4 regions of the Bacillus sp. S10(2024) genome follow, and region 1 is predicted to be linked to each of the others. Evidence: riboswitches for the same ligand, from Rfam matches in the RefSeq annotation. Region 1 holds a riboswitch; each other region holds the start of a gene.
What was found. A riboswitch is a leader RNA that binds a small molecule or an ion and turns the genes downstream of it on or off. The one in region 1 is predicted to bind lysine.
Positions count from the first base shown of each region.

Region 2: linked by a shared signal. The riboswitch ahead of AB1280_RS05360 (amino acid permease) and the one ahead of AB1280_RS13900 (amino acid permease) in region 1 are both predicted to bind lysine.
Region 3: linked by a shared signal. The riboswitch ahead of lysA (diaminopimelate decarboxylase) and the one ahead of AB1280_RS13900 (amino acid permease) in region 1 are both predicted to bind lysine.
Region 4: linked by a shared signal. The riboswitch ahead of AB1280_RS09210 (aspartate kinase) and the one ahead of AB1280_RS13900 (amino acid permease) in region 1 are both predicted to bind lysine.

Region 1 covers NZ_JBFLUR010000002.1:2,721,708-2,725,927, reverse strand. Annotated here, with positions in the region: gene AB1280_RS13905 (ABC transporter permease) at 1-570, opposite strand, end outside; gene AB1280_RS13900 (amino acid permease) at 781-2,199, opposite strand; lysine riboswitch at 2,332-2,511, opposite strand; gene AB1280_RS13895 (hypothetical protein) at 2,732-3,106, shown strand; gene AB1280_RS13890 (hypothetical protein) at 3,165-3,350, opposite strand; gene AB1280_RS13885 (hypothetical protein) at 3,638-3,823, opposite strand; gene AB1280_RS13880 (NADP-dependent glyceraldehyde-3-phosphate dehydrogenase) at 4,089-4,220, opposite strand, start outside.
Region 2 covers NZ_JBFLUR010000002.1:1,028,060-1,032,279, forward strand. Annotated here, with positions in the region: gene AB1280_RS05350 (kinase) at 1-353, shown strand, start outside; gene AB1280_RS05355 (iron-sulfur cluster biosynthesis family protein) at 403-699, opposite strand; gene AB1280_RS05360 (amino acid permease) at 910-2,379, opposite strand; lysine riboswitch at 2,487-2,680, opposite strand; gene AB1280_RS05365 (VOC family protein) at 3,114-3,917, shown strand; gene AB1280_RS05370 (PLP-dependent aminotransferase family protein) at 4,190-4,220, opposite strand, start outside.
Region 3 covers NZ_JBFLUR010000002.1:2,093,099-2,097,318, reverse strand. Annotated here, with positions in the region: gene AB1280_RS10775 (LTA synthase family protein) at 1-866, opposite strand, end outside; gene AB1280_RS10770 (DUF3888 domain-containing protein) at 1,056-1,451, shown strand; lysine riboswitch at 1,541-1,723, shown strand; gene lysA (diaminopimelate decarboxylase) at 2,076-3,392, shown strand; SAM riboswitch class I at 3,536-3,644, shown strand; gene AB1280_RS10760 (YezD family protein) at 3,714-3,857, shown strand; gene AB1280_RS10755 (phosphoadenylyl-sulfate reductase) at 3,950-4,220, shown strand, end outside.
Region 4 covers NZ_JBFLUR010000002.1:1,798,274-1,802,493, reverse strand. Annotated here, with positions in the region: gene asnA (aspartate--ammonia ligase) at 1-488, shown strand, start outside; gene AB1280_RS09210 (aspartate kinase) at 652-1,881, opposite strand; lysine riboswitch at 2,252-2,439, opposite strand; gene AB1280_RS09205 (DoxX-like family protein) at 2,640-3,548, shown strand; gene AB1280_RS09200 (DUF4166 domain-containing protein) at 3,553-4,182, shown strand; gene AB1280_RS09195 (YndJ family protein) at 4,170-4,220, shown strand, end outside.

The sequences.
Region 1 (4,220 bases):
AATCATAATGGAAGTGAATTGAAACATTGTATATGTAATGGCTGCATTGCAGAATATCCGAATAAGCAACCAGTATGAAGCAATTTCTGTATTTAGATATGTCCAATGTATGTACATGTTCCACCACTTTATGAAAGCAAGGATGATAAAAGCTCCGCCTAAAAAAGCAGGTGTTGTATGTAATGATTGTCCGGCAAGCGGTGTAATGATGAGTACCGCACATAATAAGGGAAAGAGTTGAATGAGATAACTATATAAAAGAGAACGCTTAAAGTAATAAGTTAGTTTTTCTTCTATCGGCAATAGATATAGCATATCCGGCTTTTGTAAAAATGTTCGAATGGGGCAGCGAGTGAGTATCACCGTAAGTAAAATCGTCACAATGGTTAAGGCAACAGACTCAGATGGAAAGGAACGAAGAAATTTTGCATAATAATAGCTGCCCACACAAAGAACTAGTAGTGAGCTATAGATAAGTCCGCTTGCAATGCGGGCAAAGTACATCACAATTTTTTGCAGATGTTTCTGGAAGCGGCTTGTCCAAAGTGTTTCGATTGTCAATGAAATCACCTCCTTCCTTCATTATAAACTTAAGAGTGCTCCTCGTACTACACCTGTTAATGCAGAATATAGTTCTATTTGAAACAAAAAATGACCTGCACTTTGAAATCCCGTATTTTCACACCGCGCGTGGCAAAAAGGCCCCTGACCGCTACCACACATGGCCAGATCCTTTCGCCTACAATAAGTTTTACGTAAATAAAAAAAGCAAGCTACCTTTTAGGCAACTTGCTCGTTTTGTTTCGCTTTCTTCTCATCGCGTTTCATTAATGGATAGAATGCAAATCCGACGACAAATAATCCAATACCAAGCAGGAATGTTTTCGTATCAGAAGATCCAGTTTTAATAACCCATAGTGCATAAATGAGTGCAATCGCCGCAATGATTCCATCGATGATACGAGAACCTTTTTGATTTTCGTATGTTTCACCTGTCATCACGAGTTTCAGCTGGAAGATTGGTGAAACGAGATATGGAATTAAGTAGGCTAGTGTTGAAACGGTAATCACAAATGTATACGCCTCGGCAATTGTCCCGGATAGTGTTGAGAATAGGAACACTTGCGACATAATATTTGTTATACGAAGCGAATGAATCGGACTTCCTTTTTTATTTGTTTTTGCAAAGAAAGAGGGGAAGAACCCTTCTTTTGCTGCTTGATACGGTACTTCTGAGCTTAATAAAACCCAGCCAAGAATAGAACCAAATAAAGAAGTAAGTGCAAGCAGCGCCATTAATTTTCCGCCGCCATGTCCCATTGCTGCAGATAAGGCATCTGCTAATGGTCGTTCAGATGCTTGAAGCTTATCGATATGAAGAACGCCCATTGTTAAGATTGTAATTCCTAAGTAAATTCCAACAGTTAACAATAAACCAGCAACAGTTGCGTGTTTTACTGTTTTTGGTGAAACAGCACGGTTTGATAATAAGACAGCTGACTCGATGCCGATAAAGGCCCAAAGTGTTGTTAAGGCAGCTAAGTTTACTTGTGATAATAGTCCGTGTGAAATGCCTTCTTTATCAATAATCGGTGTATACCATTGTCCAAGTTTAGATGCTTGGAAGGCGAATAAAGTAACAACGATGAAAAGCAGGAATCCTGTTACTTTCGTTGTTGTTGCTAGGAAGTTTAGTTTCCCTGCACCGCTTATACCGTTCGTTAAAATCATGTGTGTTCCCCATAGTAACAGGGTACAAATAGAGAACGTAATTAGTTTTCCGACTGCAATGTCGAACGTTCCGACTGAAAATAATACACGTGTATCTTTCATAATTGGGAAAAAGAGTGATAAATAACCAGCAAATGATGTAATGATAGCTACGTTACTTGCCCAGTTTGCAACCCAGTAGCCCCATACGATGCTAAAACCTGCCATTTTCTTCGTTTTTTGTTTAGAAAACAGTGCATAAGCATGACTTTGCGGCCCTGTTGTTAAATCAGGACGACGAATTGCTAAATTACCGAAAACAAGTGCTAGCATTAACACGCCAAACCCTGTTGTTAACCAAGCTAAAGTAACACCAAGAGGGCTAGCTGTTTGTGCTAATGTACTCGGAACCATGAAAATACCAGCTCCGACCATATTTCCAACTACAAATGCAGTGAGTACCCAAAAGCCCCATTTTTTTTGTTGCATAGAAATTACCTCCAAAATTAGTATAACCAAGTCAAGCGAGGAGATATGTATGTGTTTGAAGTTCCAAACAAAACAAAAAAGCGCGTATATGTTCACGCGCTTCTCAATCTTATTAAGAAACCCACGGACATATCTCTCGATAGCTCTCCACAAGCAAACAGCTTGTGACAGTCCTGCACTTATTCAATGCAGACCCAGCAAAAAAGCATTGTGGACACTTCTTGCTTCGGCAATTATTCCTTTTTGATTTGTTCAGCGATGCCACACATCTCCCAAATCATACTATTAATAATTGCAACCTCTACCTCACCGAGATACGAATGAGGATTTATATATAAAGTTAACATAACCAAGGGTAACAAATGGATTTTTATTCGTCAATGCAAATCGATATAATCGGATGATTATGAGAATAGAGTATGTTTGAAATAATGAAACAACTTTCGGATTTGTATCATATAATATGTATATAAAAAGAGGCGAAAGTGCATCTTTTATTATGAAGAGCACTTTATTTGAGAGGGATAATCGGATGGAGAGCTGGTTTAAGAGAAACTGCTTTATATGCGGAAAGGGAATGGATACGCGTGAAAAACCGGATCCAATAGAGGAGTTGAAAAAACAAAATGAAGAGCTCGCAGCTTCTTTAGAACAATGCATGAAGTTACTTTATAACATACAACGGAATATAAGTAAAAAAGCAGAAAAGGGTGCATTGCCTTCTCATTTTTCGTTAGGAGATAAGATAGAAGTATTTGAAGGAGAAACAAGTATAGAAGGCATCTTTATTGAGTGTACAAATGAATGGTTATATTGGATTAACGTAGATTATGACTTAACCATTAGTCATATAAACAGTGTAAAACGTATTATAAAAAAAGAGTCTATTCAAAAAGGATTTCTCTAACTCCTTTTGATATAGACCCAGTGTTTTACTGTGAGAGGGTTAAACACTTTAGAAATTATTAGGAAACTTTGCGAATGCTAATTGTATCTAAGCTTGTAACGTTGATATTTGCGTGACTATCAACCCAAACTAAGAAGTTATTGTTCTCTATGCGGATGAAAACACCTCTGCCGTCAATTTCACGACCTGCTGAAAATACGCGAATTTTGTCGCCTTCTACTAAACCATTTAATGTGATTGCCAATAAGACCGCCTCCTCTCTATCAGAAGTTAATATATATATATGAAAAAGGTAGAGAATGTGTGCGAGGATAATGCAGTACTAGCAACTATTTTTATAGAGTTACATTAAATTCCATAATGTATTTTCTTACGAATATTGTTTACTTCCGTTAACCTTAACAGAGTTATCAGTTATATAAACAGTGTAAAATGTATAATAAAAAGAGCCTATTCAAAAAGGATTTCTCTAACTCCTTTTGATATAGACTCAGTGTCTTTTATGAAAGAATAAAACAATTTTATAGGTAATTAGGAAACTTTACGAATACTAATTGTATTTAAGCTTGTAATATTGATATTTGCATGATTATCAACCCAAATTAAGAAGTTGTTGTTGTCTATGCGAAGGAAAACACCTTCACCGTCGATTTCACGACCTGCTGAAAACACACGGATTTTGTCGCCTTCTCTTAAGCCATTTAATGTGATTGCCATAAGACCGCCTCCTCTCTATCAGAAGTTAATATATATATATGAAAGTGATAGAGAGTGTGTGCGGGGGAAATATAGTTCCGTTAACTATTTTTAAAAAAATATAAAGGGAAGTAGAAACTATTTCCTACTTCCCTTTATAAGTAAATTTCTTTTGATTTTTCAACCTATAAGTCAAACGAATATCTTTTTGTTTTAAACCTCGCCCGTGGCAGAAAAAGGCCCTGACAGGGGTTCACGCCCATCTAAAAAGAGGTTTTTGATGTCGTTACATCAAATTCAATACTGTTACTTTCTCGCGCGTCATCGATTCAAGGCTTCTACGAATACCTTGTGCGCCCATACCAGAACCTTTTACACCGATGAATGGGAAGTGATCTGGGCCGCGTTCCGTGCGGCC
Region 2 (4,220 bases), 1.7 Mb from region 1:
AATGGGATACGGATTGGTTAAGTCGTAATTTTTTCAGTAAATTAAAATCAGCTAACCATCTTATTCTTCCTGTATATGATGATGAATCCGATACACATAATCGGCAGGAAGTTCAATTTTCTAATGCTTCAGTTATTATAGTAGAAGGTGTTTTTCTTCAGCGTAAAGAGTGGAGAAGCTTCTATGATTATGTCGTATATCTAGATTATCCGAGAAGTAAGAGGTTTCTTCGTGAAAGTGAGGATACACAAAAGAACATTACAAAGTTTGAGAAAAGATATTGGAAAGCTGAAGAATTTTATGTTAGTACGGAAGCTCCTGTCCAAAATGCTGACTTAGTTCTAAAAGGATAAGATAAGACAAACAACGCATTGTGTTTCTCAATGCGTTGTTTAAAAAGTATTATTTTTTCAGTGATAAACCATAAACAATTGTTTCACTCGGTGTTGTGATTTTAAAACCTGTATTGTAGTCAAGCGTCATTGTATTTCCAATGTAATCTTTTGTAAAATCGTCCATTTGAATTACGAGTTGTTCATCTTGAAATACAACATCATTTTCATTGTATTTATCAATGATTAAATCAATGTTTACATAGACAGTACAAGTGTTTCCGATACTTCCTTTTATTCTAACAATGATTTTATCTTCGTTTTGTTGCAATTTTTCTTTTGCTTTATTTGTAACACGGATATTCATATAATCACGTCCTTTTCTTAAACTCTTATTCTATTATGGCAAAAAAACAATAAAACGGCTACGTGTATAAATCCATTTTGGTTTTTCAACATATTAGTCAATGATATGCCTAACAAAAGATGACTGCTACTTGCTTTCTCGTTTTGTTTTAACTTTGTATATAGAGTTGCACAAGAAGACCTATCAACGAAAGTTGATAGGTCTTAATTGTTAAAGCTCGCATTTATCTAATGGGATAACTTTTGTTTTCTTTGTAAATTTATAGCCTAACCAAAGTATTAAGAAAAGAGGTAAGCCAATATACGAAACGAGTACACCGTTCCAATCAATAGATTTTCCCATAAATGCACCGTAGTTTTGACCAAGGATAACGATTAAGCATAATGCAAATGCAAAGATAGGACCGAATGGGAACCATTTTGCTTTATAAGGTAAGTCATTTAAGTCTTTTCCTTGTGCAATGTATGCTTTGCGGAAACGATAGTGACTAATTGCAATTCCGATCCAAGCGATGAAACCGGACATACCAGATGCATTTAATAGCCATACATATACAACACCATCACCGAATAAAGAAGCTAAGAAAGCAGCACATCCAACTAATGATGTTGCAATCAATGCATTTACTGGTACGCCGCGACTATTTAATTTTCCTAAAAATTTAGGTGCTTTACCTTGGTTTGCTAAATCCCAAAGCATACGTGCTGATGCATACATGCCGGAGTTACCAGCTGATAAAACAGCTGTTAAAATAACGGCGTTCATTACTGATGCCGCAAAGGCAATCCCGGCTTTTTCAAATACAAGTGTAAATGGACTTACTGTTATATCACTTGCTGCAAGGTTTTCGTTTGTATAAGGGATTAATAAACCGATTACGAGAATCGCAAAAATATAGAACAATAGAATTCGCCAAAAGATGCTGCGAATTGCTTTTGGGATGTTGCGTTGTGGATCTTCAGTTTCGCCAGCCGCAACTCCTAATAATTCTGTTCCTTGGAATGAGAATCCAGCTGCCATGAATACACCGATGATTGCCATGAAGCCGCCGTTAAACGGTGCATCTGCAACTGTAAAGTTTTTAAAACCAACAGGTTCTCCGCCCATAATACCGAAAATCATAAGAAACCCGACAATTAAAAAGGCAATAACAGTTACAACTTTGATAAGTGCAAACCAATATTCTGCTTCTCCAAATCCTTTAACAGATAAATAATTTAATAAGAACATAATAGCTAAACAAATGCCGCTCCAAAGCAAGGAAGGCGTATTAGGAAACCAAAACTTCATAATTAATGTAACTGCAGAGAGTTCAGCAGCAATGGTAATAGCCCAGTTATACCAGTAATTCCAACCTAGTGCGAATCCAAGTGATGGATCAACAAACCTTGTTGCATAGGTGCTAAATGATCCTGCTACAGGCATGTAGGATGCTAATTCTGCTAAGCTTGTCATTAAAAAATATACCATAATACCAATTGCAGCATAGGCGACAAGAGCGCCACCAGGACCAGCTGTGTGGACAACGCCACCGCTCGCTAGAAATAAACCTGTTCCAATTGTACCACCAAGTGAAATCATTGTAAGATGGCGAGATTTCAATCCGCGTCGTAGTTCGTTAGTTGTTTGTGCAGATTGATTTGTAGTTGTAGAGGTAACGTTAGTAGTTGCGCCGTTCATGTTCAACACTCCTTTTCTTGTAAGATAGGAAGGAGCGGGGGGAATTAAAAAAACCGCCAAAGGACTTTAGCGGAGCAATTCAAAAATAACCACCCCATCATACCTTCCGTTAAGATAGCGCCCCACGTTTACACGGTAATTTTGTAAACGTGACAGTTCTGTTCCTATTCGAAAACAGCCCCAGCATATACTCCCAGAGAAGAAGTATAAACTTCGGCAGCTTTTCCTTTTATCTAGAGTTATTGACATTCTCTGTGTCTCGTCTAGATTACTAATAAAAGCCGCAACCTCTACCTCATCGGATTGATGAGGATTTTTCTATTACTATGATTTTTAATATATGGCAATTGTAATGATTTTCTGAAAATAGTGCAAGGATTTTTTTATAGAAATAAATGGTTATTTTGGAAAAGCGCTTTCGAAATTCATCCCGGTCCTAAAAGAGTATGTATTAAGTGACTCTCTGATAAAAAAGGTTATACAATAGTTTCGTATCGTGTTTCAAAAAAACCTTTAAATTAATAGAAAATTCAGAAAAAATTTTTCGACAAATCTATTTAAAATGATTATCTTAATTTCAAGAAGTATCGTGTTAAACCTAAATTATCTTTTAGTCCTCCAATTACTTTTTTCAATATGATAAGCATGAATTATCTAGTTTTCAGAAAATTTAAATTGAAAAGAACAATTGAAAAGTAATACACTAAAAGGATAAAAATAAGGGTGGTGAGGAGATGTTACAGTTTGATCATCTTGTTCATGTCGTTCCATGCTCTCCAGCTGAGGTAATCAATCAAATGAAAATACACGGATTTCATGTAGTCCAAGGAGGAGAACATCCGAACTGGGGGACACATAATAGTTTATGTTATTTTGATTTAGCGTATATTGAGTTTTTGGCGGTGCAAAATCAAGAAATTGCAAACCAATCGGAAAATCCACTTATTCAACAAGTTGTTCAAAAGTTGCATAAAGGAGAAGGGATGCTTCAAATTGCGCTACGCACAGAACATATGGAAGTGCTTGCTGAGAGATTGATAGAACAGGGATTTCACATAAATGGTCCATTGGAAGGGAAACGGATGAGGGATGACGGCACACTCTTGAAATGGAAAATGCTGTTTATTGAACAAGAAGAAGAAGGTCCTAGATTTCCATTTTTCATTGAGTGGAGTGAATCGAATGAAAAAAGAAGGGATGATTTACAGAAAAAAGGAGTAATATCGCTTCATAACAATCAAATAATAGAAATGAAATCAGTGTTCTACGCTGTTACAAATGTAAATGAAATAAGCAAGCGCTGGAAAGATTTACTGCAAATTGAAATGAGTCCACTGAAAATAAATAAGAACTGGAATGCAATAACTCAAAGTTTTTCTCTAGGAAAAATAACAATTCAATTTTGCGAACCTATAGGGAATGGAATCGTCCAAAATCAATTAACGAAAAACGGAGAGGTACCATTTGCGATAGAATTTGAAGGAAATGAAGAAAATATGAGAGTAAGTCATATATGGAATGGTATGTACATCTTTTAGCTGGTATTAAGGTAATGAAGATTACCTAGAGTACAGATACATACTGTATTTCTAGGTAATTTGTTTGCTTTCTGTTTAGAGATAATAAAGTTGTTTAATCTCGGAATGCGAATGTTTACATATAGCCTCCCTTTTTTACACATGAAATATTGGAATATTCTTTCTTTCATTATAGAGCATACAAATAAAAGGATGGTGTGAAATTACAATTCATACCATCTTTTTGAATAACTATTTTATTTTAAAAAGGAAAAAGGAGATAGATTAACCTTTTATATACGAGACAAATGAATCGCCTGTTGC
Region 3 (4,220 bases), 630 kb from region 1:
GTTTGATGATAAAAGTTATTGAAATAATAGCTTTCTTTAATAAAGTCATTTAAAAATGGTGTAATTTCTTTTCCATTTATTTTTTGATTGATGACAAAACTTTGTGTAGATTCCATTGAAATTAAGATAACATTCTTTCCTTTTGCTACGCCGAATAAATCTTTATTCGCTTGTCTATCTTTTGTTTTTACATAGTTATCAATTTCAGAAAATGTATCTCCACTTGCGAAGGCGCGCTGGGCAGACGATTTCGATTGGAGCGCAATATCATAAATATGATATGTATATAAGCCAAGATTTTTCACAACTGTTTGGCGATCAAATGAATGTGAAAAGAGTTGTGGTTTATAAATAACTGAAATAATCATTTGCAGAGCTAATACTGCTGTTACACCGCTGAAAAATGTTTGTTTTTCTTTTCTCGATAGAGGAGTTGTGTCACAAAAACTAGGGAGTTTTCGAGATAATATGGCTAAAACAATAGTATCTGCAAATAAAAGGAGTGTTTTATATGTAAACAGTTCTTTTATACTCGTTCCTAAATCAGCCATGTTATTTGTTTGAAATAATACCGGGAATGTTACAAAATCATTGTAAAATCCATAAAACATGGCGTTGCCAAATAAAATAAAAGATAACACCATACTAATACTAATAATGATACGATTTCGATGTTTTGTTGCAAATAAAGCGAAACCGAAAAATAATAATAATGAAGCTAACGGGTTAAAGAACAATATTATTTGTTCGAAAGCGTTATTGATTTTCATATCAAAAGCTAATTTGTATACAATATATGTTTTGATCCATAATAAGACGACCGCTATGAGAGCGAATCGTATTTTTGGAAACAAGCGTTGCATCATATTGGGCTCCTCCTACTACCTACAAGTAACCGCTTCTATAATATATAACCGGTTACATATCTCTATGTTTTTTACTATGTGTACTATTATATAAAAACATAATGAATTTGTGGATGTTTTTCTCATAATTGGGTAGAAAAAGGGAAGATGGATAAAATAATGTCATCTTTGGAAATGTGGAGGAGTACTATGAAGAAAATATTTTGTTTTATATTGAGTTGTTTCATTTTTCTTGGAAATCCAGCTCCTTTTTTGGCTGAACATGAACCGTTATTATTAGAAGATGCCCTATATTCAGTGCTATTTCCGAGAATAAATGAAGCGATTCAAAAGCATTACGGAAAACAAAAGCCATATGAATGTCCGAAAATCGTTAGTATGAAAAAAATGTACAGTGGTACATATTTGTTCCGTGCTTCTATTGAAATCATTAAATATGAGCCAGGAGTAGGAGGGAAGAAACTCCCGCCGTTTGAAAAAGTAACGATCATGTTTGAAAATGATGATGGTGAGTGGACTGTGAAGAATATAGATGCAAAGCGCATGCCAGATACTACAAAATTAAATTGTCGTAAACCAATTTAAAAAAGTATTTGACAAATAAATTAGTCATTTGCTATTGTTAATAGCAATAAAAAGATGCTTGAAAATTAAATAGACTTACCTCATCTACACTCAAGGGTAGAGGCCGCGGTAATCAAAAGTAAGCTATAGGAAATAAAGTGGTATTCATGATTATAGTCTGAAAGGGATTACCGCCGAAATATATGAATACTCACTTTATTCATATATTGGGACTGCATTGAATAAATGTAGTACTGTCATAAGTTTTTGGCTTATGGAGAGCTATTTGGAGATGTTTGATGCGGTTTCTTATTTGAGAAAATAACAATAAGTTTATTTTTTCATCATATATTCTTCCAATAAGAAACGCGTGTGAACATTGTTCCGCGCGTTTTTTGTTTACCTAATTAGGGATAATATGAACAACTAAGGCATGGAATATATATGTGAAAAGAACGACAAAAAAACCTCCCTTCTTTTTAGGGGGTGTCAAGGGCATTTGGCCGCGTTTCCTACCACATGCGATGTTTAAAACAAAAGGAAGAAGCAAGTAGCGTTTATGTTGTATTCTGCATAGCAACGACTTATATGTCGAAAAATTAAAATGGATATATAGATGTTTTTGAGAAAAAGGGAGGAATTCACATGTATTTACACGGCACAAGCCGAATTAACGAGCAAGGACACTTAGAAATTGGGGGATGCGATGCTACTGAACTTACAGCGACATATGGTACACCTCTTTATGTATATGATGAAGCAACAATTCGTGAGAAATGTCGTGCATTTCATCGTGCTTTTAGAGAGTGTGGGTTCTCTTACCAAGTAGCATATGCAAGCAAAGCGTTCTTGTGCATGGAAATGTGCCGATTAGCTGCGGAAGAAAATATGTCACTTGATGTTGTGTCTAGCGGAGAGTTATATACAGCGCTGCAAGCAGGATTTCCAGCTGAACGTATCCATTTTCATGGCAACAATAAAACAGAAGAAGAGATGAGAATGGCATTAGAAGCTAACATCGGGTGTTTCGTTGTAGATAATTTTTTGGAACTAGAAGTATTGCATGATTTAGCGAAAGAATACGGGAAAGTTGCCAGTGTTCTGCTTCGTGTGACTCCGGGAGTAGAAGCGCATACGCATGAATATATTACAACAGGTCAAGATGATTCTAAGTTTGGCTTTGGTATTTCAACAGGGCATGCATTACAAGCAATGAAAAATGCATTAGAAAAATCGAATTATCATGTGTTAGGAATTCACTCTCATATTGGATCGCAAATTTTTGAAACGGCAGGATTTGTTCGTGCAATTGAAGTGCTTCACAAATTCTTAGAATTAGTGAGAAAAGAAATGGATTACGTAGCTCCTGTATTAAATGTAGGCGGTGGGTTTGGAATTCGTTATACGGAAGGAGATACACCGCTTGCTCTTGGTGAATATGTGCAAGCAGTAACAGATGCGGTACGCGAGCAGTTTACAGCGTGTGGATATCCACTTCCAGAAATTTGGGTAGAGCCAGGTCGTAGTATTGTTGGGGATGCAGGAACAACTTTGTACACAGTGGGTGCGATTAAAGATATTCCAGGCATTCGCAAGTATGTATCGGTTGATGGTGGCATGACAGATAACCTTCGACCAGCACTTTACGGAGCTCGTTATGAAGCATTGCTAGCAAATCGAGCGAATGAATCTGCTGAAGAGGTTGTTTCCATTGCAGGTAAGTGTTGTGAAAGCGGGGATATGCTCATTTGGGATGTAGCGCTCCCGAAAGTTGTTTCTTGTGATCTTTTGGCTATCTCTTGTACAGGAGCATATGGTTATTCGATGGCAAATAATTACAATCGCATTCGTCGACCGGCAGTTGTGTTTGTGGAAAACGGAAACTCTCATGTTGTTGTTGAGAGGGAATCGTATGATAATATTATCGGAAATGATCGCATACGTGTAAAGGAATTTGTATAAAGTGAAACTTCCATCGGTGGAGGCTTTTTCATCCCCCACCGATGGTTAGTTGAACAATGCCTTCTTTTAAAAAAAAATAAAATTTATCGGAAAACTAGGATTGAAAAAAATCAGAATTGTGTTAAAATGCAAATATAATTAAATTCTTATCAAGAGCGGCGGAGGGAACTGGCCCAAAGAAGCCCGGCAACCTACTTTATAAAAGTAAGGTGCTACTTCCAGCAAAATGGAATCCATTTTGGAAGATAAGGTAGATACGTTACCGGAACAGTCTTTTCGAAATGGGAAAGATTTTTTTTATGAAAAAAGGAGGGGCTGTTCATGGGGGAGCGCGGACAATTTGAGGAAGTAGTAAGTAAGATTCAAGCGATGCTTGCTGATATGAAATATGGCTCAATTACAATTGTTGTGCAAGATGGTAAAGTGATTCAACTTGAAAAAAGTGAAAAAGTACGTTTGAAATAAGCATGCTGACTAGAAAAACTAGAGGCGGCTTTAATCTATTTTTATTAGATTAAAGCCGTCTTTTTGTATGAATTATATGAAGGGGGAGAACGATGTTAACGTATGAAACTTGGAAAAATCATTTTGTTTCATTTCCGGAGGATGATGAAACGAAAGGTGCTTTAGCAGCGGTGCGCTGGGCCTATGAACATTATAGGAAGGATATTGTGTATGCATGCAGCTTTGGGATAGAAGGAATGGTTTTATTGCATGTTATTAACCAAGTAAATCCATCTGCAAATGTTGTATTTTTAGATACAAATATTCATTTTCAAGAAACGTACGACTTAATCAAAAAAGTACGAGAACAATATCCTAAGTTGA
Region 4 (4,220 bases), 920 kb from region 1:
ATATTGCATTTATCACATCACAGGAGCTTGAGGATAAATATCCAGAATTAACACCGAAGGATCGTGAGCATGCGATTGCAAAAGAATACGGTGCTGTCTTTATTAGTGGGATTGGCGGGGCATTACGTTCTGGTGAAAAACATGATGGGCGTGCAGCGGACTATGATGATTGGAAATTGAATGGTGATATTTTATTCTGGCATCCAGTATTGCAGTCTTCATTTGAGCTTTCTTCTATGGGGATTCGCGTCGACAGTAAATCTCTTGATGAACAATTAACAATAGCAGGAGAAGATTTCAAACGTGAATACGATTTCCACAAAGGAATTTTAGAAGATGTACTGCCGTTAACACTTGGCGGTGGCATTGGACAATCAAGAATGTGCATGTATTTCTTACGTAAAGCACATATCGGTGAAGTACAGTCTTCAGTATGGCCAGATGAAATGCGTGAAGAGTGTAAAAAGCAAAACATTCACTTGTTCTAAAAGACTTTGCTTCAGGTGCTAGATTATTCTTGTGTCGAATCGTCGATATATTGTGAAAAGAACTGATAAATGTACCATGTTCACCGATATATCGATGAACACGTAAGAAGGAGCCGATTTCCCAAAGGCACATAGGTGCTTTGGGGAGTCGGCTCTTTGTTTTTTAATTGATTGATACAAAAGGTTCGATTTTTGTCATAAATGATTCATGAAGTGCTTCGACACCTTTTACCAAATGAAGGCGGTCGATTACGACAGATACTTTAATTTCCGATGTACTTACCATTTTAATGTGAATATTTTCTTCTTGTAATGTGGAAAACATTTTCGCAGCGACACCTGGATTAGATACCATACCTGATCCAACGATTGATACTTTTGCTAAGTGGTTTTCATGCTCTACAGATTCATATTGCATTGATTCACGATTTTCTTCTAAAACGGTTAATGTTTCATTTAAGTCATTTGAATGTATAGAGAAGGATAAATGTACAGTTCCTTCATTTGTAATACTTTGAATGATAATATCTACATTAATATGAGCGCTCGCTAATGTGGAGAAGACTGTGGAAAGCTTTTCTGGTTGTAAGCCTTTCATTGTTACACGTGTTATATTATCTTCAAATGCAATGCCTTTTACGATTGATTGTTGCTCCATGTTACATTCTCCCCTTACTATTGTTCCATTTTCTTGTTCCATGCTTGAACGAACTTCTAACATAACGCTATGATTTTTGGCAAATTCGACTGCTCTTGGATGAAGTACGCCAGCACCTAGATTTGCGAGTTCTAACATTTCATCATAGGAAATTTCATCTAATTTGTAAGCGTTCTTTACAACGCGTGGATCGGTTGTGTAAACGCCTGTTACATCTGTATAAATATCACATTTTTTTGCCTGTAATGCTGCAGCTAACGCAACTGCGGTTGTATCAGAACCGCCGCGACCAAGTGTTGTAATTTCTTGTTCTGCGCTTAATCCTTGGAAACCGGCTGCAACAACAATCGTTCCTTTTTGTACATAAGATTGAATCCGCTCTGTATTTATGTCGGTAATTCTAGCGCTGCCATGTATGGATTCTGTTGTAATCCCAGCTTGCCAGCCTGTAAGTGAAATTGCCTCGTACCCTTTCGTTTGTAAAGCCATTGTTAATAGAGAAATTGAAATTTGCTCACCTGTTGTAAGTAACATATCCATTTCTCGTTTACTTGGTTGATCTGTAATATTAGCAGCTAAAGATACAAGTTCATCTGTACTATGTCCCATTGCAGAAACAACCGCTACAATTCCGTGTCCTCTTTCATATTCTTCAATGATTAAATTCGCAACATGTTGAATCCGTTCAATATTTCCGACAGATGTGCCACCAAATTTTTGAACAATAATTTCCATGATAAAAGCCCTCTTTCAAGTTGATATAGATAAAGTGAAACTTTCGTCAGTGGGGGGGTCATCCCCTACTGATGGTTAGTTGAACCAATCGGGCACTTACGGGAAGTTACCTCCCACATAACTTCTTTGCTTCCTCTGAATATTGAGATGGGAGTCTTACTGTCCGTTAGTGCGGGATAAATTAGGAAAAATGTTGTTAAACATAAGATGGGGAATATAGATTCCTTTTACTCCTGTAAAAAAGTAAATAAAAAAACACCATCTCAAATAGGTGAGGATGGTGCTGTTACAGGAAAAAGGGAACAGAAAACGGAGCTAACAAAAAAACCGCCAAAAAAGAAGATGATCATAAAAAACATGATCACTCTTTTTTGTAGATAGCTCTTCATATATACACCGCTGTATATATGACAGTTCTGTTTCTATTCGAAAACAGCCCCAATGTATATGCTCAGAGGCACATATACATTTCGGCAACTTTTCCTTTCATCTACATTCACTGACAATCTCTGTGTCTCCTATAGAATACTCATAATAGTTGCGACCTCTATCTCACGTCATTAGGCGAGAGTAATTGGTTGTATGAAGTTGTTTGTAACATTTGTTTCATAGTAATCAAAATGTCGAGAGAAATCAAGTAGGTTATAATTATTTTGAATATTTAAACTATCGTGGAAAAAAATAAAAGTGGTATAAAATGTGGTTAAAAGAAGTAGTTCCAACAAAATTTTACATGTAATTGGAGTGGAGGGGTGAGAATGAAAAAACAAAATCCTATTTATGTAAAAACAGAAATAGAAACTAAAATGGATGAACTTTGGAAGTATACACAAGATCCAAAGATACATACGGAATGGGATGCACGGTTTACAGAAATATCGTATTTAGAGAAGAACGAAGGTGAACCACAGCGTTTTTTATACAAAACAAAAATTGGTTTCGGATTTGAAATTGCTGGAGAAGGAGAATCAATAGGAGAATTACAAAAAGAAGGCGGGGAATGTATTTCGTCACTGAAATTTTGGACAGATAGTAAGCTTTCGTTAATTTCGGTAGGGAGAGGCTATTGGAAGTATATACCGAATGAGAATAAGGTTCGTTTTGAAACGCAGTATGATTATGAAACGAGGTTTGGAGGTATAGGAAGATGTATAGATTCATACATATTTCGTCCGTTATTAGGATGGGCAACGGCTTGGAGTTTTGATGCTTTAAAATTGTGGTTAGAAAAAGGATTTCATCCACGTTTATTATTAAAAAGAGCTGTTACATATTATCTCATTTGCTTTTTGCTATCTTTTGTGTGGATCTATCAAGGTCTTATTCCGAAAATATTATATACTCATCCAGAAGAGGTACAGATGCTTTCCAAGCTTATAGGTTCAGAAAATTATGCGTCCGCAATGATTAAAGTGGTTGGATCTTTGGAAATTGTGTTTGGGGTGATCTGGTTGTTACCTTTCAAAAAACAGAAATTATTTTTTCTTCATAGTTTCATACTATTAATCTTGACAGTTGCGGCGGGATTTACAAATATCGCTAGTTTTATGCAACCTTTTAATCCGATTACGTTAAACATCATATTAATCGGATTCTCAATAATCGGTTATATGAATAGTAATGACTTACCGCAAGCGAGAAATTGTAAGAGAAGTAGAAAGGAGTAGAAAATTGTCTTCCATTTATGAAACATTATTAGGAGAATCCTATCATCGGTTACATCCAAAATTACAAAAACGGTATGCGATTACAGAGGAACTTGGTTTTACAGGAGAAGGGAAAATGGATGAAATTACAGAAGGTTCTGCTGCTGTAAGAATGTTTTTAAAAGTAGCAGCAAAATTCCGGATGTTCTTTTCAGAAAGAGGGACAGGAGTACCGTTTATTATCCAAAATAAAGCAGAGAAAGACAGGGAAGGAAAGACATTTATAAGATGGAATCGGATGTTTTTGTTCGGTGAAAAAAAGCGTTATTTTCATGCTGTCATGTATTTGAATGATAAACAAAATGAAATTGTCGATTATTTTGGTGAACCGCATTTGCTTGTATCGACGCTTGCGTTTCATGTTGATTCAAAAGGAGCAATGCATATTTCATCTAAAAAACAATGGTTCTACTTATACGGAATGAAGATTCCATTGCCAAAGTTTTTATATGGGCAGGCAAAGATTGTAGAAAGCTATGATGATGAATTAGAGTGTTATCGGATACATGTACAAGTACAAAATTCATTATTAGGACCACTTTTCTCCTATAAGGGGACGTTTACAGAAAGGGATACAAATCTATGCGAAATATAATGATTGGCTGCATGTGCTATGTCATTTTTCTTATATTA